3 regions of the Aneurinibacillus baijiui genome follow, and region 3 is predicted to be linked to each of the others. Evidence: riboswitches for the same ligand, from Rfam matches in the RefSeq annotation. Region 3 holds a riboswitch; each other region holds the start of a gene.

Region 1 (6,854 bases), on a different contig from region 3:
ATCGTATCGAAAAGCCAATCCCGATCGCTCTGCATCAGCCTGCGACGGCGGTCAATCGCCAAGTCCACACTGGGCTGGTGCTTATGCTCAGGTACCTGCTTATATGATTGAATCTGCTCTTCTATATGGGCAAGCCCCACTTCAAGACTGCGCAGCGCTTCTTCTGGCGGAAGATAATCAAGAAACATCAAACCTATATCTCCTGGAAGCGCCATCCCATGCTCTAAGCGCGCTAGATCATCATGCAGCAGCCGATAAAACTGCTCCTCGCCTTCTTTGGTAATGGAATACACTTTGCGTGGCGGGCGATTTTCTTCTTGTTCCGTATAGAACTCAACATAACCGGCCTCATGCAAACGATGCAGAATTGCATAGGCCGTTGCTTTCTTCAAATCCATAACTTTTCCTAGGTTTCTTTCAATAAATTCATTAATTTGATAGCCGTGCTGACTCTGATTCTTTAATAGCCCCAGCAGCAGCAACGCTCTTTCATCCATTTCTACATCCCCTTTTTCCTAGTTATTCTCATTATAATCAAGCTTGACTATAGAAATCAATTAACCTTATAATAATAGTGTAAAAATAGTCAGGTTTGATTATTCATAGTATACGAAGGAGGACATTTATGCATTCGCTCTATTATTTCCTGCATATTGGAAGTCTTGCCATCTGGTTCGGCGGACTGCTTTCTTTAGCTCTCGTTCTGTACACCCTTAATAAGCGAGGCGGCTCACAAGAAACAGAAGGCATTGTTCGCTCCCTCATTACAATCGTTAACTGGCTGTTAAATCCAAGTGCACTCATCGTCATGGTAAGCGGTCTTATGATGATGCTCAACTTAGGCTTGATGGGACAAGAGACCGCCTTCTGGCTGCGCTTCATGCAAGATACCGGATCGCTGATCGTTCTGCTCTCCATCGGTCTGATTACATTCTACGGCAATCGCTTTAAGAAAAAAGTGCTCAATCAAGCAGGGGCTGACAATGCGAAACTGCGCAAGAAAATGCTTGCCAATTATGTACGCCTGATGGCTGGTTCTGCCGTCCTTGTATTGGGTGTTGTTCTCGTTGTTAGCTTAAAAATCGCATAGCCTGCTTCTTACGTTATAAAAAAGCGTCGCAGTCTCGCCTAAGCGGACTCGACGCTTTTCTTATAATACCATAGCTGCGATTAGACCAAAAACAAATAACGGAATATTGTAATGCAAAAATGTCGGTACACACGTATCCCATATATGATGATGCTGTCCGTCAGCATTCAACCCTGAAGTTGGCCCAAGCGTACTGTCTGAAGCAGGTGATCCCGCATCGCCAAGCGCGCCCGCTGTACCGATCAACGCAGCCGTTGCCAGCATAGAGAAGCCCAATTCAGAACAGAGCGGAACAAAAATGGCAGCAATAATCGGCACCGTTCCAAATGAAGAACCGATTCCCATCGTAATAAGCAGCCCGATCAAGAGCATAAGTGCAGCAGCGATCAATTGACTGCCCTGCAGCGCATCTCCACTTGCTGCGACCAGCTCTTTCACCGCACCTGTCTCTTGAAGCACCGAAGCATAGCCGGATGCAAGCAGCATAACAAAAGCAATGAATCCCATCATCGCTACGCCCCGCTGTACTACGTCATCACCTTCCGGCAAACGAACCACACGGAAGAGAAACATTAATAGAATACCTGAGAGTGTGCCAAGCACAAGCGATTCTGTCCATAGTTGAACGCTCAATGCCCCTGCAATCGATACAAGCGTTAACGCATGCTTATAAGTAAATGTGGTCGATTCTTCCTGATTGGTTGAAGGAGCAAGTACATTTTCTTTATCGATATATTTTCTTGGCTTACGATACGTAATGAATAAAGCAACAAGAAGGCCTAGTATCATCCCCAGACCCGGAATAAGCATCGCTTTAGGAAACATGGATAACCCCATACTCATTCCATTCTTCTCCATCTCATTGACGACAATACGATGATAGATCAGACCGAATCCTGCCGGGATCATAATATAAGGTGCCTGCAGGCCGAATGTCAGCGCAGAGGCAATCGCGCGGCGGTCAATCTTCATCTGGTTAAATAAAGAGAGCAGCGGTGGAATTAAAATAGGAATAAAAGCAATATGCACAGGGACCGCATTTTGCGATAAACTCGCCACAACAGCGATCGTCACAAGCAACACTCCCCGCTTGCCTCGCAATATGCCAATTAATTTCTTTACAAGAATCGATGTAATATTCGAACGCGCAATCATGACCGCAAACATTCCGAGCAGTACATAGCTAAGCGCGGTCTCCATCTGTCCGCTCATTCCATTAATCATTGTAGAAATCGTCTCCGTCAACGGCAATCCTGCAATCAGACCAGCCGTAATTGAAGCGGCAATCAACGCGAATATAACGTTGATCCGCAGCAGAGACAACACCACAACGACGAACACAGACACAACAACTGCATTAAACAACTCCGGTTCCCCCTTTAGTGTGGTAGACAGATGAAGTTATACCATACTAAAGGATTTCTGACAAGCAAATCCTAACTTTTTTTAATTGATGTATCATATAGATTTTTCTAAATTCTTTCTGTACACTTCTTTTTTCACAGCACAGACTTTGCCAGGTGTATAGAATATGCTACAATAAATCCAGTCTTTTACGTTATAATTCCATACGATATTGAACTGGGGGTGCCGCCTGTCGGCTGAGATTGAGTTCCCGCACTCAGAACCCTTACTCACCTGATCTGGATGATGCCAGCGTAGGAAAGTTCAAACGATGTGCACATGCGCACTTCTCGACAGCGGGAAGGGCGCTTTTTTTGCATTGATTACACATAGAAGGAGGATCAAATAATGAGAAATGAACGATTGCTTATTATGGTAGAGACAGCGATCATGGCTACAATGGCATATGCATTGAGTTTTATCCAATTTGGCGGTTTCTGGGCGCAGGGCGGTTCCATCTCACTTGTGATGATTCCGATTGTGCTGCTCTCTTTTCGCCGCGGCATAAAGGCCGGATTGATCGCCGGACTAATTGTTGGTCTGCTAAAACTGATGATTGGCGGCTCCATCTATCACCCGATTCAGGTGCTGCTTGACTACCCAATCCCGTATGCCGCAATTGGGCTGTCCGGGTTGTTCGCCGCCCGCATCGCAGGTAAAACTACCACGCTTGCACGCGCGGTAGCAGGCATTACGCTTGCCGCTGTGCTTCGCTTCACCTGCCATTTCGCTTCCGGTGTCATCTGGTTCGGGAGTTTTGCACCTGAAGGCATGCCGGTCGCCTGGTATTCTCTTTTGTATAACATTTCCTATCTTGTGCCGGAGATTTTGATTAATAGTGCGGTCATTCTGCTCCTCTTATCGACGCGTGCTTCTCTGCTTACGCCGCACTCCCTGTCACGCTAGTCAAGACATGCATCAGCCAGCACGAATAAGTATACAAAGATGAACGCATCCTTTTTGGCTGCGTTCTTTTATTATAAAACAATCCATTAGAAAGAAGGACGCAAGCATGGACAGCGCTATCCAAACCTTCATCAAAGAACTGCAGCAAAAAAAAGTACTCCCGCAAGAAAATGTTACCTTTACCTCCATGTCTGGAACGACTGCCAGCATAGTTGGCATCCTATCATGTGATAACAATGCGCTTTTTGTAATTAAAACGGAGGACAGAAAACAAATTGAAGTCACTTCCGCATTTCTTACTGCATACAAACATGTTTCTATCCTGCCGGATCTATACTATGTCGATCCAATGCAGCGATACGTTATCTATACATACATACCAGACAACCATAACTACCATCCGGGCGCAAAAACCAAGTTATTGCATACTCTTTCTACCCATCTGTTTCACTTCTATCAGCCGTGCAGGAGTTTATACGGCTGGGGCTGGGCAGATGAGCCATCTTCATCATGGTCTGACTTTCTCATCAAACGCATTACTGAAGCGAAGCCATTCGTTTCAGGTTGTGTACCTGACACAGACTTTGAGATGGTACAAAAAGCAGCACAAGATTCCTCAAGACTATGCGGGAATGCTGATCCTTATCTGCTTCATGGAGACTGCGGCATCCATAACTTTTTATTTGATAGTCAGGGAGACCTGCAAGGGATCATCGACCCCATCCCGGTACTTGGTCCACCTATATATGACCTTACATTCGCATTCTGTTCCTCACCGGATGAGCTGGTTCTTGATGCGATCATACCTGCCGCTATCCATCTGTATCCCGCAAGAGCTAACGATCCTGCATGGCTGCGGGAGGAAGTGCTGATTGCTCTCTATTGTCGTTTGGCAGCATGCAGGAAGCATCATCCGCAAGATTTGTCGCACTATCTTACCGCATGGTCGTATTGGAAAAGTCTTGTGTAAGCAGGATTTCTTTTCTCTCTTACTAAAAAACGTGCCGATCAGAATATTGATCGGCACGTCCTATCTACTTATCCAAAATTGCGTACGTTGTCGGCTTTGTCTACTTGTACAGGCGGTTTGCTTCCTCGTATTCCCATATCGGGAAGCTTGAACCCTAGCACGACACCGAGAATAGGGAAAATAATAAGCAATTCAATTACTGTGATCAATCCGATCTTATCTGCAAGAAATCCGAGCACCGTCGCACCGACACCGCCCGCGCCAATCGCAAGCCCAATCATCAGGCCCGATACAAGACCGATCTTGCCCGGTGCAAGCCGCTGCGCATATACCACCGTGACCGCAAAGCTGCTTAAGCTGATAAAGCCTAGCACGAACGTATTCACATATAACAGCCATCCGTCCAAAAACGGGATCAGAAGCGTAAACGGGATCGAACCTGCCATAGAAAACAGAAGGATCTTCCTTTCGCTGAATTTATCGGATAGTGCACCACCAAGGAATGTACCAAGCGCGCCGGCCACTAAGAAAACAAATGCGTAATACTGCGCCGTTGCAATCGACAGCCCGCGCGCTTCTGTAATGTAGAGCGGCAGAAAGCTGGCAATCCCGCTGTGAATCCACGAACGCATCATCACCACAACCACCAGCAATGTGAGCGCCCCGTATTGATTCTCCCCGTCCATGGCCTTTCCTTTGATTGCAATCTCGGGAATACGCAGCTGATACCAGCGTGCTACCATAGACAGGCTAACAATCGTCAACATCGACGGAATAATAAACCAGAGCGCACCAGCCTGCCCCAGCGGAATGAACAGCATGGCAATGGCAAGCGGCCCAAGCGCTTGTCCGGCATTGCCGCCAACCTGAAAAATCGATTGGGCCATTCCCTTGCGCACACCGGCAGCAATATGTGTAACCTTTGAAGCCTCCGGATGGAATACCGCCGAACCAATCCCAATCAAGAGAACCATCAACAGCACAGATTCATATGTCATCGCCTGCGAAATTCCTACGACGCCAAAACCGGCAATCAGCGCACCGACCGGCAGCAGGTACGGCATCGGACGTTTATCTGTGAACAGGCCGATCAACGGCTGTAAAAAAGACGCACTAACCGTAGCAACGAAGACGATTCCACCAAGCTGCATATAAGACAGATCCATCGAACGCTTGAATAGCGGCAGCATCGCAGGTACAATCGCTGTCACCATATCATTGAGCAGATGAGCGAAACAAATAATCCAAAGAATTTTATAATTTGTAACCAGACTTGTATTCACCTTCTACACCTCTGCTTTCACAGGCTCTGTTGACGCCCTTGGCTTGACTTTGCGTGACGGCGCAGTAAACAAGTAGACGCCGCAAATCACCAAAACGGCTCCGGCATACTGCACTGCCGTCATCACCTCACCAAGCAGCCAGAAGGATAGCATGGCGGTAAAGATCGGGTTAAAGTTCAGGAAGACGCCTGACTTCGTTCCTCCCACCCGTTGCACGCCAATATTCCAGAACAGCATCGCAAGCACTGTCGCCCCGACACTCGCATACACGGTCGCAATCCAAAAAGCGGGGTCCGGGTTCACAATTGTAAACGATGTGGCGGTGAAGGGAATCAGCATCATCACACCAAATATACCGGCCCATAGCGTAGACATGTACGGAGATACGTATTGCATCGCCCGCCGTCCAGCCACTGAGTAAAAACCCCAGCTCGCCACCGCACAAATCATGTATACATCACCCACATTAAGATGAAACCGCAGGATACGACCAATATCCCCATGCGAAATTACAACCACAACACCAAGCAAGGATACGAGCATGCCAATAATCTGACGCCCTGACATCCTCTCCTTCAGCAAAAAAAACGAAACGATGGCAATCGCCACCGGATTGAGTGCAGATAAAAGCCCGACATTATCGGCTGTTGTACGTTCAAGCGCAAGAAACATAAATAAATTAAATAGAACAATACCCGTAAATCCCATCCAGATCAACGATCCAAGCGCCTGACGCGCCGGCAAAAGCTTCTTATCTTTCCACCATACGATCGGTATCAAGCAAATAATAGCCGCAATCCAACGCATATCGGTCAGCACAAGCGGCGACGCATGACCCACAAGAAACTTTCCGGCAACAAAATTCCCCGCCCATAGCACACTCGTGCATAAAAGCAGCAGATAGAACTTCCACACCCCGCCCATCTCCTCTTCTCTCTTTTACTTTATTCTCCTAAGCATATCAGCTTTTTCCTTTTCACACTATCTTTTTGTTAGTAGCTATCGGCTCATCCCAAATAAAAATCCCATCTTCTCACGAAGTCCTGCCATCGTGAGAAGATGGGATATGTATTACTTTGATTTTGCGACAAGCTCCTTCATCATGGCTTGGGTCATCGGTCCGGTCACGATGTCTTGGATGATCCCATCCTTATCAATGATGATGCTGGTCGGTACAACCGTCGCTTCATACAGATTGGCG
Region 2 (6,854 bases), on a different contig from region 3:
AGCAGGTGCATGATTTCCCTAAGCGCGGGAATATAACCACCGGGGAAGATATACTTCTCAATCCACGGATCACCCGGTTCCTCTTTCATATGTGTAATGGTATGCAAAAGCATGAGCCCTCCGTCTGTAAGAAGCGTTTGAACGGTTTTCAAGAAGTCGGGATAGTGGCTTTGACCAACATGCTCAAACATGCCTACACTGGCAATTTTATTGAACACTCTTCTAGTCTTGGGAAGATCCTGATAATTCATCAACTCAACCTCTACCTGTCCGATAAGGCCAAGTTGGGCAATTCTCTCCTTCGTCTTCTTAAACTGCTCTTCACTTAAGGTAATGCCCATCGCTTTGACACCATATTGCTGTGCAGCACGTATGATCAGCCATCCCCACCCGCTTCCGATATCAAGTAATGTCTCTCCCTCTTTGAGCTGCAGTTTTTTCAATACATGGTCGATTTTTTGGAGCTGCGCTTGCTCCAGCGTATCTTCAGGCGTTTTGAAATAAGCGCAGGAATAGCTCATTGTCTCATCGAGCCACAGAGAGTAGAAGTCATTGCCCACATCATAATGATGTTGTACATTTTCCTTTTGCTTGTGTCCGCTTCGCTTTGGAAGTAGAGCAAGCTTCTCAGTCCATATCATGCTGCGATTCGATGTGGCCGCACGTATCAACTCTTCAATCTCACCCTCAAGCTCAATGCTTTTGTCCATATACGCTTCACCAAAGGCTACAGATGGTTGTTTTATAAACAAACTAAACGGGAGTTTTTTATGAAAAGTTAACGTAAAACGCGGGGTTCCTTTGCCGTACATTTCGGTTGTACCGTCCCAGAAATTAACTTGGAAAGAAACAGAAGTAATTTTGTTAAAAAACTGTTGAAACAAATACTTTTGCATACTACCTCTCCTTCGCTTTTAACTTCTTAGTACATAGCTTGATACATCATATGGAAAAATAAACAAAATGAAAACAATGTTAATTAAATAGTTTATAAAACTAATTATATATGTAAATTTTTATATATGAAGAACATGATTGAGTATAATACGCTATGCTTGTATATGTCAATATTTATATATATAATAAATGTATTCTTGTTGCATAGATGGAGGAACGACATGAATGCTTTAAGCTACGCTCTATTGGGTATGCTTGCACGTAAAGCATGCTCAGGTTATGAATTAACACAAAAGCTAGAAATATTCTGGCAGGCCAAGCACAGCCAAATCTATCCACTACTTACCAAGCTTGAACAAAATGGGCTTGTAACGTTTATTCATGTCGAACAGACGGGAAAACCTGATAAAAAGATATATTCCATTACAGACAAAGGCACGTCTTTACTTAGGGAGTGGATTGCCGAATCTCCCGCACCTCCGGTAATCCGGGATGAATTCCTTGCTAAAGTCTATTCCATCAGACTGACCGATCCTGCTACAGCAAAACGTCTGTTCCATGAGCGTATCGAAAGCTTTGAGGAAAAAATCCTGTTTCGTAGGCAGGATATTGAAAAGATGAAAAAAGAATACGGCCAAGATATCGAGAATATGGCCTCCAAGCATTTCGGACGCTATCTAATCTTTGAGCGGAAGCTGAGGCAGGAGGAAGAAGAGATTGCATGGTGCCGGTGGGCGCTCCGCTTACTCGATAACACAGCGACGGAGGCAACATAACACGCTTTTCGCACAAAAAAACCGGAACAGCGGCTAAATAAAGCCTCCGTCCCGGTTTTTTCATTATTTTTTCTTTCTTTTCTTATATGAATCCTGAATGGATTTACGGCGCTCTTTACGCTGCTGTTTTTCCTTTTCCAGACGGATTTTTTTCTTGTAGCCAGGCTTTACTTTGGCTGGCTGCGCCTTGGCACGTCCGCCCTGCGGCTTGGCCGCCGGCTTTTTCTCCGCGCTTCGTTCATCTGCCTGCCGCTCCTGTTCCGTAACCTCAGCAGCAGTTTCGACTCTCCGGCGCACTTTGCGTTCCTCGCGTTTTTTACCGCCTAAGAACTTCTGCTCAACACCGCCGCTAATGGAGCGGGAAAAGCGATCGAACCACTGCTTCTGACGCGGAGAGATGAGCGAGATGGCTTCCCCCTCTTGTCCTGCACGTCCTGTTCGACCTACACGATGAATATAGCTTTCTACATCTGAAGGCATGTCATAGTTGAATACGTGGGTAATCCCCTCTACATCCAATCCCCGGGCAGCAATATCCGTTGCCACAAGATATTGAAATTTCGCCTCACGAAAAAGATCCATTACCTGTTCACGCTTTTTCTGGCTAAGATCACCGTGCAGCGCTTCGGCTTCGATACCGTTCTCCTGTAGACGGCGAACCAGCTCATTAACCCGCTGCTTCGTATTGGCAAAGATGACTGCCAGATAAGGCCTAGCCTCTCCTACAAGCTTCATCAGCACGTCCAGTTTCTCGCTCTGATTGACTACATAATAGGATTCTTTCGTATTCTCTGCTGTCATCTGCTTTTTCTCAACGCGCACAATTTGCGGCTCCCGCATAAAACGATGCGCCAGACGGCGAACACCATCCGGAACAGTTGCCGAGAATAGAAGGACCTGCTTCTGGTGGGTGGTCTGGATAAAGATTTCTTCTACCTCTTCTACAAAGCCCATCTCCAACATCTTATCGGCTTCGTCAAGGACCAGCGTATGAATCCGTCCAAAATGAAGCGTCTCTCGGCGCAGATGGTCAAGAATCCGACCTGGGGTTCCTACAACAATGTCCACATGCTTGGAGAGCTTGCTGATCTGGCGCATAATATCCTGTCCACCGTGCAGCGACAATACGCTAATTCCCATATGCTTGCCTAAATCAGCAATGTCTTCGGCAATTTGAATAGCCAGCTCGCGCGTTGGTGTCATCACAAGCGCCTGTACATCTTTTTTATCTGGGTCAAGCTTCTGAAGCATAGGGATAACGAATGCAGCCGTCTTCCCTGTACCTGTCTGCGCTTGTCCGAGAACATCTTTGCCTTCAAGGGCCAGCGGAATCGCCTGTGCTTGAATTGGAGTTGGCTCTTTATAATATAAATCTGCAATACCTTGCAGAATCTCCGGCTTCAGCTGAAAAGCTATGAATGAATTCATGATTTCCTTCCTTTCTCTGCAAAAACAAACTATTTCTTATTCTACCCGAAGTCTCTCTATAATTTCTACCCAAAAAAGGAAAACAGGCACAAACGGTCATTCCGTTTTGTGCCTGCGCTTTGTTACATGAATTTGCTCATGAATACTTCATCTACATGCTTATCATCTAGGATAAACTGGGCCTTGCGGCGACCTTCAATAACAAAGCCGTACTTCTTGTACATCTCAATGGCTCGTTCGTTATCCGCAAATACATCAAGGCACACCTTCTCTAGCTTCTGATGCTCGGCCCATTGCAGTGCATAATCCATCAGCTTCGACCCGATGCCATAGCCCTGAAATTCCGGTCCAAGCCAAATACGAAATGTACCTATATGGCGATTCATCTCTAAAGTGCCGCGCTTAATTTGTGCCACACCAGCAATGACTTCTCCAAATTCAGCCACAGCGTACAGACTCCCCTCCTGCTTCATGCGGCCAATTAAAGCGGCCTCCTCTTCTGCGCTGTTCATCGTCTCTTTTTCTTCTTCTAGGTAGATACCGTCATCAAGCACACGATGCAGACGATGAATAATATGTCGCGCATCTTCTTCCATCGCCTGTCTGAGTATCATGGTTTTATTATTTTTTAAACGATATAGCCAGATTTTCCGAAACGTATCCTGTTGTTTTCTTTTGATCTTCATGCTAATCTCCTCCGCTCCTGAGTGAATAACCTAGCAAACAAGTTAGTAGTATATTACCTCAGGAAGAGAAGGGTTATTACATCGAAGCAAACTTGTTGCGGCCATTTTATAAAAGCACACACATCATATGTACAGAAGTTTTTTAAAATTTTCTTCTCCATTCTTATTCAGATTTGTTATAATGAAAAAAATTCAATAGCAAAGAAAGTACTACTAGGGGAACCCGATGAGCCGGGCTGAGAATGAAACGCGATGAAGTTTCTAAACTCTTGGGACCTGATCTGGTTTGTACCAGCGTAGGAAAGTAGGCGGCAGACAAGCATTTTATACAATGCAGGCAAGCCGGGTCCCATATAGGGTCCCGGCTTTTTTATTTTACGCTTGGAGGTACAAAAATGCGGCATGCTTTTCACGTACTCAGCAGCGGCACGCAGCCGCTTACAGTCGTCTGCCGAATTGCGGCACAAATTCATCCGTATGTTGATCTTTTTCACCTGCGTGAGAAAGAGAAGACAGCCAAAGAACTGTGGGAATGGGTGCAACAAATAACAGCGTCTGGTATCCCCTCCGCTAAGCTCGCAATTAATGACCGTGCAGATATCGCACAAGCAAGCGGAGCGGCAGCCATCCAGGCCACCTACCATAGCATGCCAGCCGCCGTACTTCGCCAACTGGCTCCTACTCAATTACTTGGTGTATCTGTTCATAGTCTATCTGAAGCAAAAGCTGCTGAGGCGGCAGGGGCCGATTATGTACTATACGGACATATTTTCCCCTCCGCTTCAAAGCTTGGCCAGCCGGGTCGTGGACTTGAACTACTTCAAGAGATGGCCGAAAGCATCGACTTGCCTGTCATTGCGCTTGGAGGTATTACACCAGATCGTGCGGCGGATGTGCTTGCAACTGGATGTACGGGTATTGCAGCATTATCCGCCGTTATGCAGTCGATCGATCCGGTACTTTCTGTGAAGGAATTTCATCAGGCTATCCAGGATGCGCGCGTACCCCCCAGGTATGCGTGGCCTCCTAACAGGGAGGAAAAAAGAAAATGAATACGTATGATGTGATTATTGTCGGGGGCGGAGTCATCGGCGTCTCTATCGCCTATCAGCTCTCTAAGCGTGGAAAAAAGGTCGCTGTCTTGGAACGGGACACGATCGGTGCGCACGCTTCAAGTGCGGCAGGAGGCATGCTCGGTGCTCAAGTAGAATTTACCGAACCAGGACCGCTCGTTGATCTGTCGCTCAGAAGCCGGGCGATGTTCAAGGAATTGGCAGAAGAGCTTAGGGCGGCGTCCGATATTGATATCGGCTTAAATGAATCCGGGATGCTTCGTATTGCTTGGACCACCGAGGAGGCCGCAGCTCTTAAGCAGCGCGGTTGCTGGCAGCAAACACACGGCCTTCGTGCTGACTGGCTGGACCAGCCGGATGTGATTAAGATGGAACCTAAAGTAAGCCGTGAGATTGCCGGAGCTCTGTATCTGCCAGATGATACCCAGGTTTCTGCACCTGATTTAACGAGAGCCTTTGCAGTTGCCGCCGCCCGCCATGGAGCGGAGCTTGTGGAACATTGTGAAGTGCTTCATATCGAACAGGAGGGCGAGCATGTTACTGGCATCGTGACTTCGCGCGGTAAATGGACGGCAAAACAATATGTTCTAGCCGCCGGAGCCTGGAGCGGACGCATCGCACATATGCTTGGTCTGACTCTTGCCGTCTTTCCGATTAAAGGCGAGGCTTTCTCTGTCCTATCAATGCGGCAGCCCGTACAAAAAACAATGTATGCCGACGGCTGCTATATCGTACCCAAAGATGGCAATCGTCTACTGATTGGAGCCTCGTCTGCTGATTGCGGATTTGACAGCCGTCTGACTATCGATGGGCTGCAGGCGCTCATGGCAAAAGCCATTCGACTCCTGCCTGAACTTAAGAACTGCCCGTTAGAAAAAGCATGGGCCAGTCTACGTCCACAAACAGAGGACGGTATGCCATATTGCGGCCCGATCGCTTCCTATGCGAATGTATTGGCCGCTACCGGACATTATCGCAATGGAATTCTTCTCAGTCCGCTTACCGGAAAGATCATCGCTGATATGGTAACAGGAGATGCACACGCAACCTTATAAAGTTAGGAGGCATCACTCTCATGACACTCACGATTAATGGCGAAGTGCAAAATGTACCAAGCACCATAGTAAATGTCCAACAACTGCTTGAATACCTGCATCTAGCCGATCGTATCGTCGTGGTGGAAATCAACCGCGACATCCTGCAAAAACAACAGCACACAAGTACAGCACTTACAGACGGTGACATAATTGAGCTTGTACATTTCGTTGGTGGAGGTTGATCGATAATGCTCACAATTGGACCTTATACTTTCTCATCCCGACTCCTGCTTGGCACAGGCAAATTTGCGGATTTTGATATCCAGCGCCGTGCCGTGGATGTCTCGGAAACAGAGATTCTTACTTTCGCGGTACGCCGGATGAATATTTATGACCCGGCACAACCGAATTTTTTAGAACAGCTTGATCTGAAGAAATACAAGCTCCTGCCTAATACAGCCGGAGCAAGCACTGCGGAAGAAGCGGTACGCATTGCACGTCTTGCTCGTGCTTCAGGCTTGTGCGATATGATTAAAGTCGAAGTCATCGCAGATATGAAAACCCTCCTGCCTGATCCGCTTGCAACTTTAGAGGCAACAAAAGTTCTTGTCGAAGATGGATTTATCGTTCTTCCCTATACGAATGATGATCCTGTGCTAGCGCGTCATCTACAGGAAGCAGGCGCTCATGCAGTCATGCCTGGCGCCTCCCCGATCGGCAGCGGCCAAGGTATTCTCAATCCGCTTCATTTAAGCATCATCATTGAGGAAGCACGCGTTCCGATTATTATCGATGCAGGGATTGGAACTCCATCCGATGTAGCGATTGCCATGGAGCTTGGGGCTGATGGCGTTCTGCTTAATACAGCCGTAGCCGGTGCCGCCGATCCAGTTAAAATGGCAGAAGCGATGATGCTTGCGGCCAAAGCAGGGCGGCTAGGCTATGAAGGAGGGCGAA
Region 3 (6,854 bases):
TCCATTTCTGTCCGGTAGCCGCTACATACTGCCGCTCGTCATTGCAGATTGGACAAAGGGTAGGTGGTGCCGCGCTTCGGGCAAATTGAGTTCCGCATGTCACACAAATAAAGTGCTGCATAGCTTTCCTCCTCATATTCAATTCTTCTAAAAAAGGCTGCATCCTTTTGTTTACTCTTCTATCTCTTTTGCATATTTCCTTTTTTGTAATATGCTACTACTCTCTTCTTCCCACTACAAATAGTAGATTCTCCCCTGTCTTCGTGATATAGTTTGAATATACAAAAAAATCGAGCGAGCGAGCGTTCGTTCAAGTTTTTCTTTCGCTATCTCACCCTATACATAGAGGAGATGATCAACGTCATGCCTGCTTCTGCTATCCAATTTTTTGAACGTACGTTTCCGAGCGCCAATATGGTACTGCTGCACGGAGCACACCCCATTCTCGTTGATACAGGATTCGGCAGTGATATTACAGAGACAGAAGCATTACTGAGTGAATCCGGAGTACGTCCTATCGCGCTCTCCCTGATCGTCAATACCCATTACCACAGCGACCACGTCGGCGGGAACCATGTGCTGCAGGAAAAGTACGGCATTCCGATTGCCGCGCATCGCTGGGACGCAGAAATGATTAACAACCGGGATTATGACGCATGCGGTGCCGAATGGCTTGATCAGCCGATTGAACCATACACAGTGCAGCACATGCTCTCAGATGAAGACATACTTGATACGGGTAGTGTGCTTGTTCACGTGCTGCATACGCCCGGACATACACTCGGTCATATCGCATTGTATGCTCCTGAAGAGAAAACCTTACTGTGCGGCGACCTCTTCCACCGCTCCGATGTAGGGTGGATCAACCGCTTTCGGGAAGGAGCCGGGGCGATACAGCGAAGCCTTCTTAGTCTAGAGCGCCTTGCTTCTCTGCCGATTGAGCGAGCTTATTCCGGTCACGGCTCAGCCATTGAAGACCCGATGCGATCCCTCGACGCAGCAAGACGCAGATTGGAATCCTGGCTCACTACACCAGAGCGGATCGGCTGGCATGCCTGCAAACGGGTTTTTGCGTATGCCCTTATGATTTTTGATGGGATGCATGAAGACGAGGTATCCGACTACTTACTGAGCTGTGCCTGGTTCCATGACTTCAGCCGTCACATTTTTCAAGCGGAACCCCGCGATTTCGTCGCCCCTCTTCTCGCTGAGATGATTCGCTCCGGTGCGGCAATCCAGGAGGGGAGACGCATTCTTGCTGGGGCGGCCTATACTCCACCTGCATCCAACTGGCTCACATCACCCGCTCGACCCAATGCATGGCCTAACGCCACACCTTTTTCACAGCAGCCGTAACACGATAGGACTCCTCGTCTTGTTTCAATCGTTTCATCGCCCCAGGCATCGGGTATTTGGTAACTACATCCTGATTGTAGGAGGGAATGTACCATGAACAGCGAAGAACGCAAAGAAGAACTACTGCGAAACAAACGAGAGACAGATAAGCAGAAACAGCAATTCGCTGCCTATGTAAAAAACCAGCAGGAAGGCCAGCCAGAAAATCAGATGAATCAAGAAATCGAAGACAGCCAGCGAACAGCTGATGAGCAGAACCGCATGAAAGATACAGAGAATCAAAGACGATAGACAACACAAGTAATCCCGAAGTTCGCATACATCCTGCGAACTTCGGGATTTATTTTTGACTATTTCTACATCGCGCAATGCAAGGAGCGGCGCGGCAGCTTCCACTTATAATAATCCATAAAGCTGAATGGGATCATGCACATCAACAATACCAACACCAATACACACTTCCTCCTGCAGCGCCATGATGCCGTCAAGCAAAACATGGATTGAAAAAATTTTATCTATCGACCCGGACAGAAAAAATTTCCTGAGATTTTTTTCTTATAAATTAATAGATAACAAACAATTATTTCCTTTTTCTTTCCTAAACCAATGTCGGACTGTATACCCTTGGCATATAATAATAGATCGTACATAATTTAAAATAGTTAAAAAATTTACAATGATAAAAATATAAGGAGGAAGTACATAATGCGCAAAACATTTCTCTCTACTCTTCTCGCAGCAAGTCTATTAGCGGGAAGCACCGCTGTATACGCAGCACCTCCCGCTCATGTTGAACAGGCCAAGCATGGGCAGGGGCAAGCCCAAAAAGCTTTTGATCAGCAGATTGTAAAGAAAACAGATGCAAATGCGATGTACCGCACGATCGAAACGCTAGCCAAGACACCTCGCGTAGCCGGATCTCCTGAAGAATTGCAGAGTGTACGCTATATTGAGAAGCAGTTCAAATCTTTCGGCTATAAAGTTGACGTGCAGCCATTTCAATTCGAAGGCTATAAAGCACCTTCCGAAGTCTCCCTGCATATAGGAAACGAGGCGAAAGAAGCCCATGTGTTTACATATTCACCTAACGGAAATGTAACGGCTGAATTGGTTGATGTAGGGCTTGGTACAGAAGCCGATGTGGCAGGCAAAAACCTGACAGGCAAAATCGCCCTTGTACAACGCGGAAGCCTTACCTTTGGCGAGAAGGTAAAAAATGCCGCCAAACAAGGCGCCAAAGCGATTATTATCTACAACAACGTAGATGGCAAACTTGATGGTACATTAGGCGGCGCCGATGCCTCCTTCGTCGCCGCTGTGGGGATTACCAAAGCGGACGGCGAAGCATTGGCTGCCAAGCTCAAAGCAGGAGAAGCGGTAACGGCTACAGTCAAGGTAGCAGGTTCGGAAGTGAGAAAGCTGACATCACATAACGTAATCGCGACCAAGAAGCCAAATGCCAACAAGAAAAATACAAAAGATATGATCATCATCGGTTCACACCATGACTCCGTAGAGGGAGCACCAGGCGCTAATGACGATGCATCCGGCGTGGCCGTCACGCTTGAGTTAGCACGCATTATGTCCAAATTGAAAACCGATACGGAGATTCGCTTCGTTACCTTTGGGGCAGAGGAAAACGGCCTGATCGGCTCAGAGAAATATGCGGCTACACTAACTCCGGATGAAATCAAGCGCACAATCGGCATGTTCCAATTGGATATGGTCGGCAGCCGGGACGCAGGGGATTTGATCATGTATACAATTGACGGGGAGAAAAACCGTGTGACCGATCTCGGAGCAGCGGCAAGCTCCCGCCTGAGCGGAGTGCTCCCGTATGGTCAGGAAGGACGCAGCGACCACGAATCCTTCCATGCGCTTGGTATTCCATCCGCCCTGTTCATCCATGCACCGGTAGAACCGTGGTATCACAGTCCAGATGATACGCTAGATAAGATCAGCAAAGAAAAGCTCAAAAATGTAGCGGATATTGTCGGCTCCGCTGTCTATCAAGCAGCCCGCCCGGGTGATTTACGAATCGAGAAGGTAGACTATCCGAAAAAAGAAGTGGAGTTACAAGGCTAATTCCCTTTTTATATGTGGTCTTAGCGTTGTTTTAACAAAAAGAAGCGCTCCTTGTTGGTAAATAGGGAGCGCTTCTTTTTCTATTCTAAGGCCGAACAATCGTTACTTTTCCGTTTTCTACATACACAAAACGATAGGCCGGATATACCCATTGTTCTACCACGCCGTTTTCCGTTTCGGTCCGGTTAATATATTTGGGCGCGCCCCAGCTCGATGTACGAACCTGCTCTCTTGTCATACCCACTTTCGGTGCGGGGCGCTTGTCCTGTGCTGTCTGCGCCTTCTTCAACTCTAGCTGCCAAGCCGCTTGCACATCACGTTTTAGCGCCGTGACTTCTTCATACAGATCCCCCTGGTAGTCATCCGGAATTTTATGCAGACTGCTCAGCGCCGCCGCATAACCGCCCATCCCGCCATTCGTCATCTCCCGCCTTGCCTGTACATATATAAGAAGCGTCTTCGCATCCTCAACATCTGTTACCTCTTGCAGCAAGCGCTGCGCTTCGGGCCAATTCTTTTCTTTGATACTATGGATCGCCCTCTCATACGTCGTTGCTTCCGTATAGCTCTGCACGTGTCCGGATGCATAGATAAGCAAGAACACTACACCAGCGCACAGCAGAAGCCAGCGCATACCGGTTCTGTTTCCCATACGCACTGCCTGTTGCTTATTCATATTTTCGTCTCCATTCTTTATACCGCTCATTCTGTATGCTTACGTAATTTTTTAGCATTACTACTATCATTATAGATGCAACCCCACAGAAAAAAGTTGCGAAAAAGTTAAAATCACCGACAAATATTTGACAGTTTCCAGATAACCTGCTATTCTACGGATAATTTCATAAGGAAGTCCACTAGGGGTGCCGTAATGGCTGAGATAAAGCACTGCTTTGATCCCTTTGAACCTGATCTGGATTATACCAGCGTAGGAAAGTGGCAGCGATGATACGCCATGCCTTTATGGTTGGCACATGCTTTTCGTCTCGTATGCCGCTCTATGATAGAGCGGCTTTTTATTTTGAGACGGCCGCCCCTGTGGAATGTCTTCTTTTGAAAAACCAACTACGTAGGAGGAATTTGTATGATGACATTTACTGAACAGCTTCGCCGGGAGGCCGATCCAATTTTTGAAGCCATTTTTGCTCACCCATTCGTGCAAGGCATTGCCAACGGTGATCTGGACAAAGAGGCTATTATTCATTATGTAAAACAGGATTTTGAATATCTTAATACATTCGCCCGCATCTACGGCATCGCCATCTCTAAATGCGACGCGCGCGAAGATATGGCAATGTTTGCGGAGCAGGTTTCCTTTACGCTGCACGGAGAAGCCCACCCGCACAATAATCTGTGCCGCGTAGCCGGAGTGCGCTATGAAGATCTGCAGGGTTATCCGTTGGCACCGAACGCAAGCCACTATACCCGCCATATGCTGACGGTCGCCCATGAAGGCACGCTTGGTGAAATCATCGCCGTGCTGCTGCCATGCCCGTGGACGTATCTAGAAATCGGCCAAAAGCTGATGAAGGAAGTGAATCCATCTCCAGCGCATCCGTTCTATGATTGGATTACTTTTTATGGCGAGGCATCCATGAACGCGCTCACAGATGCATTCTGCGAACGGCTCAACCGCTGGGCTGAACACGCCGATGAAGCGGAAAAACAAAGAATGACCCGGCATTTCTTAACAAGCTGCCAGTTGGAATACTTGTTCTGGGATATGGCGTATACGAAACAGGAATGGCCAGTAGAAATCGGACAGGTAAGCAAACGATGAGCTGGAAAATGCGCGAGGTTGTGCTGGCGGTCGTACTTTCGATCGCCTGCGGAGTGCTTTATCTTGGCTGGTCTACACTGTGGCTACCGATCTCGGCGCTCGTAGGACCGGTCGGTGCGGAATTTATGTTCGGTGTATGGGTGGTCGCAAGCCCACTCGTCGCCTTCATTGTCCGCAAGCCGGGCGCTGCGCTGATTGCCGAGCTGGCGGCAGCGGCTGTGGAGGTATTTACCGGCAGTCACTTCGGCCTCTCTTCCCTTTTGATCGGCTTTGCCCAGGGCCTTGGAGCAGAACTTGCCTTCTTCTTGTTCCGCTATAAAAAATATAACGTATTTACCCTGATGCTATCAGGTGCTTTAGCCGCTGTGGGCAGCATGGCATACAGCCTGATCGCCAACGGATTCGGCTATTATACACCAGGTGTGCTGACCGCAACGTTTACCCTACGCATCGTAAGCGGCATGATCCTAGGTGGCCTGCTGGGCAAAGTTCTGGCCGAGTCACTGGCGAAAACCGGTATCCTTGGTCAATACGAAATCATGCGGCAGCGCAGAGGACAGCGGGGTGAGGGCTATGACTCCGCATCTGGCATGTAAGAATCTTTCCGTCCGTTTTTATGATGCTGATGTCTATACGCTGCGTGATCTGTCCCTTTCCATACAGCCCGGAGAAAAGGTTCTACTGCTCGGACCTTCCGGCTGTGGAAAGTCTACGCTGCTATCTGTGCTATCCGGCATCATTCCTCATGCGATTGAAGCGGAGATGGAGGGAACTGTAACACGTTCCTCCTCTGTCGGTGTTATGTTTCAAGACCCAGATGCGCAATTCTGTATGCTAACCGTTGGAGATGAGATTGCGTTTAGCTTAGAAAATCGCTGCATCCCCCGCGCAGAGATGGACGAACGCATCGGGCAGGCGATGGAACAAGCCGGTCTTTTTGTACCGAAGCACACACCCATTGAGACGCTCTCCGGCGGCATGAAGCAGCGGCTGGCCCTTGCTTGCCTGCTGGCGCTGGAAGCCGATGTGCTGTTTTTCGATGAACCGACCGCCCAGCTTGATCCGCAGGGACGAAGCGATGTATTTGCACAGCTTAAAACCATTGCAGAAACAGGAAAAACCATGGTATTTGTCGAGCATGTGCTTGACGGATTGATTGACTGGATGGATCGGGTGATTGTGCTGAACGCAAACGGACAGCTCATCGGGGAAGGTACACCGCAGGAAGTTCTCCTGCGCTATGAAAAAGAGATGGAGCAAGCAGGTATCTGGCGTCCCCGCCTCTTTCCCTACACAATGGATGAGGTCGCAGCGGACGAGTCCCATCCGCTGGCCAAAGCGTGGGATGCTTCACTTCATTGTACCAAGGCACGTGCCGACTCGTACCGTGATAAGAATGACTATAAAGAAATCTATACAGCTACCGACCTTACTCTTGGATACGGCAACCATCCGGTGCTTGATGCTGTCTCCTTCTCCATCAGGGAAGGAGAATGGACAGTACTAATCGGGGAAAATGGGGCAGGCAAAAGCACCCTGCTGCAAGCGCTAGCTGGCCTGAGAAAAGGAAAACGGGACACGCTTCATTACATGGGACGCCCCCTCCATGCATGGTCGGCCAAAAAGCTGTACG

Evidence for each region. A riboswitch is a leader RNA that binds a small molecule or an ion and turns the genes downstream of it on or off. The one in region 3 is predicted to bind thiamine pyrophosphate.
Region 1: another riboswitch for thiamine pyrophosphate. It lies ahead of thiT (energy-coupled thiamine transporter ThiT); the one in region 3 lies ahead of tenA (thiaminase II).
Region 2: another riboswitch for thiamine pyrophosphate. It lies ahead of AB3351_RS11165 (thiamine phosphate synthase); the one in region 3 lies ahead of tenA (thiaminase II).

What each region holds. Positions count from the first base shown of each region.
Region 1 covers NZ_JBFTXJ020000001.1:526,505-533,358, reverse strand. The annotation lists gene AB3351_RS02560 (helix-turn-helix transcriptional regulator) at 1-497, opposite strand, end outside; gene AB3351_RS02555 (hypothetical protein) at 626-1,090, shown strand; gene AB3351_RS02550 (Na+/H+ antiporter family protein) at 1,151-2,455, opposite strand; TPP riboswitch at 2,664-2,772, shown strand; gene thiT (energy-coupled thiamine transporter ThiT) at 2,843-3,400, shown strand; gene AB3351_RS02540 (phosphotransferase) at 3,507-4,370, shown strand; gene AB3351_RS02535 (MFS transporter) at 4,439-5,653, opposite strand; gene AB3351_RS02530 (DMT family transporter) at 5,657-6,568, opposite strand; gene AB3351_RS02525 (redoxin domain-containing protein) at 6,725-6,854, opposite strand, start outside.
Region 2 covers NZ_JBFTXJ020000005.1:55,807-62,660, forward strand. The annotation lists gene AB3351_RS11145 (class I SAM-dependent methyltransferase) at 1-896, opposite strand, end outside; gene AB3351_RS11150 (PadR family transcriptional regulator) at 1,119-1,673, shown strand; gene AB3351_RS11155 (DEAD/DEAH box helicase) at 1,737-3,101, opposite strand; gene AB3351_RS11160 (GNAT family N-acetyltransferase) at 3,224-3,787, opposite strand; TPP riboswitch at 3,993-4,107, shown strand; gene AB3351_RS11165 (thiamine phosphate synthase) at 4,183-4,839, shown strand; gene thiO (glycine oxidase ThiO) at 4,836-5,915, shown strand; gene thiS (sulfur carrier protein ThiS) at 5,936-6,139, shown strand; gene AB3351_RS11180 (thiazole synthase) at 6,146-6,854, shown strand, end outside.
Region 3 covers NZ_JBFTXJ020000002.1:364,084-370,937, reverse strand. The annotation lists gene AB3351_RS05150 (MBL fold metallo-hydrolase) at 1-121, opposite strand, end outside; gene AB3351_RS05145 (MBL fold metallo-hydrolase) at 364-1,356, shown strand; gene AB3351_RS05140 (hypothetical protein) at 1,450-1,647, shown strand; gene AB3351_RS05135 (M28 family peptidase) at 2,062-3,441, shown strand; gene AB3351_RS05130 (hypothetical protein) at 3,527-4,117, opposite strand; TPP riboswitch at 4,291-4,393, shown strand; gene tenA (thiaminase II) at 4,529-5,221, shown strand; gene AB3351_RS05120 (ECF transporter S component) at 5,218-5,817, shown strand; gene AB3351_RS05115 (ABC transporter ATP-binding protein) at 5,795-6,854, shown strand, end outside.